2 regions of the Paeniglutamicibacter sp. NPDC012692 genome follow, and region 1 is predicted to be linked to the other one. Evidence: riboswitches for the same ligand, from Rfam matches in the RefSeq annotation. Region 1 holds a riboswitch; the other holds the start of a gene.
What was found. A riboswitch is a leader RNA that binds a small molecule or an ion and turns the genes downstream of it on or off. The one in region 1 is predicted to bind glycine.

Region 1 (2,198 bases):
GCAACGAGGGCGGTCGCGGCCGTGGTCTTGCCTGCACCGTCGATGCCCAGCAACACAATGGTCCGGCGGCCCAGCGCAACATCCGATCGGGCATCGACGTGCTCGGTTTGCGGGTCCGTGGTGACTCCCGCATTGGGTTCCGCATGGGAAGAGTGCAAGGGGCTCCGTTGATTGACTCGATGGGTTCTCTATTAGGTCCAACGAACAAGTCGGTCGATTCGATGCATGTTCGCCACTGCGGGTTTGCGATGGATTGTTTCGCAGTCTCGGTGAGCCGGTCTCGAGTGAGAAGGACGCGTGGGGGCAGGATTCGGGAAATGGGATATTTGCTCGGTTAGCGTCATATCCAGCCCGGAACGGCGAATGTGACGCCAGTGCAATGCATTTCGTTCCATGTCAGCGGAGTGCCGTTCGGCTCCTGCTACACAATATGCGTCTCGAGTTGCGCCATGTGCCCACTGAGCGTAAATTGTGACTGCAGTCACAAACAAATCGCTGTCGACACGTGGCGGGAGAGACCCGTTCGAGCCATGGACGGGCGCCGTAGGAGCAATTCCTCCCCAGGAAACTCTCAGGCCCCCGTACCGCCACGAAGAGGCGAATCTGGAAAGCAGCACGGTGGAATCCGTGCTCACCGAAGGAGCAAGTCCCACCCAATGCGGGTTGGGATGGAAACTCTCAGGTAAGTAAACAGATTGGGGAGGATCCAAGAACAGCGCGGCATCGTCCGCGCGCGATTCGGGAGTTCCTCCAAGATGCTACCCACCCAAGCCAATGCCCGGTTGACCATCGGCGCGCCCGCCATCCTGCTCCGAGATCCCGCTCTGCTGGATCCGGAGTTTGCTGCGCGCCCCGCCCTGGGTCTCTCCTGCAAGCGCAACGGCATGGGAATGGTTGCCTCGGAGAACAACGCGGCGGACTCGATTCAGAACCCAGCCCCCCGTCGGCGACCACCGCTAGGGAATCGTCCATGGCACGCCACCGAAGCACCAGCACCCACCTGGAAGGCAGCAGCATGAGCAACAACAGTTCCACGCCCCACCTCGAGCGAGGGCTCTCCAACCGCCACATCCAACTGATCGCGATCGGCGGGGCCATTGGCACCGGCCTGTTCATGGGCTCGGGCAAGACCATCTCGGTCGCCGGACCCTCGGTGATCTTCGTTTACATGATCATCGGCTTCATGCTCTTCTTCGTGATGCGCGCGATGGGCGAGTTGCTGTTGAGCAACACCAACTACAAGAACTTCTCCGACTTCGCCGGGGACATTCTTGGCCCGTGGGCGGCATTCTTCACCGGCTGGACCTACTGGTTCTGCTGGGTGGTAACCGGCATCGCCGACGTCGTGGCGATCTCCCACTATGTGGCGTACTGGTGGAAGGACTTGCCGCTGTGGATCCCGGCCGTGGCCTGCATCCTGTTGCTGGTGGCACTTAACCTGCCGAGCGTGAAGAACTTCGGCGAAACCGAGTTCTGGTTCGCCTTGGTCAAGATCGTCGCCATCGGCGCGCTGATCGTCATCGGCCTGGTCATGGTCATCACGGGCTTCGAACACAACGGCGTCACGGCCTCCTTCACGAACCTCTGGAGCGACGGCGGGATGTTCCCGACGGGTTTCATGGGCTTCGTCGCCGGCTTCCAGATCGCGGTGTTCGCGTTCGTCGGCATCGAGCTGGTCGGCACCACCGCAGCCGAGACCAAGGACCCGGAGAAGACCCTGCCGCGTGCCATCAACTCCATCCCGGTCCGCATCCTCTTCTTCTACGTGGGTGCGTTGGTCATCCTCATGGCCGTCCAGCCGTGGAACCTTTTCAGCGCCGAGGAATCCCCGTTCGTGGCCATGTTTGCTCTGGCGGGTCTGGCCGGTGCCGCCGGCATCGTGAACTTCGTGGTGCTCACCTCGGCAACCTCCAGCGCAAACTCCGGTATCTACTCGACTTCCCGCATGGTCCACGGACTGGCCGAGGAGGGCGACGCCCCCAAGGCCTTCGCGAAGCTCTCCCGGACCAAGGTTCCGCGCAACGCGCTGCTGTTCTCCTGCATGTTCCTGCTTGCCGGAGTGGCGCTGCTCTACGCCGAGGGTTCGGTGGCGGAGGCCTTCACCCTGGTCACCACGGTCTCGGCGCTGTGCTTCATGTTCGTCTGGTCGATCATCCTGATCAGCTACCTGGTATACCGCAAGCGTCGCCCGCAGCTGC
Region 2 (2,198 bases), on a different contig from region 1:
CTGGTGCGCTGCACCGCGGCTGCCAGTTCGAAGCCCTCAGCCTTGAAGGACTCGCCGGTGACGCCGAAGACGCCGGCGATGGCGGCAACGTGGGCGGACGTGGTGGTCTCGTCGGTGGAGATGCCCACGGTGTCTGCGTTCACGCGGCGCAGGTTGATGCCGGCAGCCTCGGCCGCGGTGATGATGGCATCGACGTCGGCGACCTTCACCTGGACGGTGTCGAAGAACGAGTCGGCAACCAGCTCCAGGCCTGCGCCGGAGAGCGCGGTGGCGATGGTGCGGGCGTGGTTGTGGGTGCGCTGGGCGATGCGCTTCAGGCCGGCCGGGCCGTGGTACACGGCGTACATCGAGGCCGTGATGGCCAGCAGCGCCTGGGCGGTGCAGATGTTGGAGGTGGCCTTTTCGCGGCGGATGTGCTGCTCACGGGTCTGCAGGGCCAAGCGGTAGGCCGGGGCTCCGGCGTTGTCCTTGGACACGCCGACCAGGCGGCCGGGCAGCGAACGCTCCAGGCCGTTGCGCACTGCCATGTAGGCTGCGTGCGGGCCGCCGAAGAACAGCGGCACGCCGAAACGCTGGGTGTTGCCGACGGCGATGTCAGCACCCTGGTCGCCCGGGGCGGCGATCATGGTCAGGGCCAAGATGTCGGCCGCTACGGTGATCATCGCGCCGCGTTCCTTGGCGGCGGCAATGATGGCCGTGTGGTCAACCACGGCGCCGTTGTTGCCCGGCTGCTGCAGCACGATGCCGGAGATGTCGCCCTCGGGCAGGCCCGCGGTCAGGTCGGCGATCTCGACCTCGAAGCCCAGCGCGTCGGCGCGACCCTGCACAACGGCAACGGTCTGCGGGAAGAGGTTCGCATCGAGCACGGTCTTGGCGGTGGCTTTGGCCTTGTTGGCGCGGCGCATCAGCAGCACGGCCTCGGCAACGGCGGAAGCCTCGTCGAGCATCGACGCGTTGGCGATCGGCAGCGCGGTCAGGTCCATGACCATGGTCTGGAAGTTCAACAGGGCCTCGAGGCGGCCCTGGGAGATTTCAGGCTGGTACGGGGTGTACGCGGTGTACCAGGCCGGATCCTCAAGGATGTTGCGCAGGATCACCGGCGGGGTGAAGGTGTCGGAGAAACCCTGACCGATCATCTGGGTCTTCATCACGTTCTTGCCTGCCAAAACGCGCAGGTCGGCCAAAACTTCGGCCTCGGTGCGAGGGGCAGGCAAGTCCAGGGGTTCGCTCTGGCGGATGTCGGCCGGAACGGCCGTGTCGACGAGTTCGTCGAGGGAGGAATAACCAAGCTGGGCAAGCATGGTGTCAATGTCGCTGCCCTGGGGGCCAATATGGCGGGCGACGAACTCAGCGGACGGGGTCACGGTCATGGGGAACTCCATTGGGTCATCGGCGTGCGTGCACGCCGAACGAGCTGCAAGTTCCTCCCCGACCCTGTTGCTGTGACCTGAGAGTTTCCGCACCGCTGCGCCCTACGGCGAAACGCATGCTTGCACCTTCGGTGAGCCGCACCGCCGTGGCGATGTTGCTACTTTCCAGAGTTGCCTCTTCGCGGCGGTACGGGGGCCTGAGAGTTTCCCGGGGAGGAATTGCTCCTACGGCGCCCGACCAACTTACGTTGTGCGGGACTCTCCCGCCGCATGTCAGTGGCTATGCCCCCTGCGAGGCACGATTAACATCCTACCGGCCATGCGTGAGCTATACAACACGCAACCTTCCAACCCTTATCAGTCGGCGATTCCCCACCGCGCTCCGGGCCGCCCCAAGGGATTTCAACAAAACACTTGACGCTTCAACCATCCGAGGTCTAGAGTTTTACTTGAAAGTTCAACCAAACATTTTGAGGACTCCATGAAGAACTTCCTCGCTCGACTCTTCGGAAAGAAGGACACCATGTCCATCGACATCACCATCATCGGCACCGGCAACATGGCCCGCGCACTGTCAACCCGCGCACTCGCCGCCGGCAAGAACCTGCAGGTCCTGGCCCGCAACACCGAGGCCGCAACGGCACTCGCCACCGAACTCGGCCGCGGCACCGCCTCCGGCAACATCACCGAGGCCCCGGCCGGCGGCATCGTCATCCTGGCACTGCCCTTCGACGCCTCCAAGGAATACGTGCAGGCACAGGGCGCGGCGCTGGACGCGAAGATCCTCGTCGACATCTCCAACCCCGTCGACTTCGCAACCTTCGATTC

Region 2: linked by a shared signal. The riboswitch ahead of gcvP (aminomethyl-transferring glycine dehydrogenase) and the one ahead of cycA (D-serine/D-alanine/glycine transporter) in region 1 are both predicted to bind glycine.

Annotation. Positions count from the first base shown of each region.
Region 1 is NZ_JBIBDE010000003.1:321,831-324,028, forward strand. Features, by position in the region: gene ACFY5D_RS13475 (dTMP kinase) at 1-158, opposite strand, end outside; glycine riboswitch at 500-597, shown strand; gene cycA (D-serine/D-alanine/glycine transporter) at 1,016-2,198, shown strand, end outside.
Region 2 is NZ_JBIBDE010000007.1:191,728-193,925, reverse strand. Features, by position in the region: gene gcvP (aminomethyl-transferring glycine dehydrogenase) at 1-1,370, opposite strand, end outside; glycine riboswitch at 1,546-1,646, opposite strand; gene ACFY5D_RS20065 (NADPH-dependent F420 reductase) at 1,852-2,198, shown strand, end outside.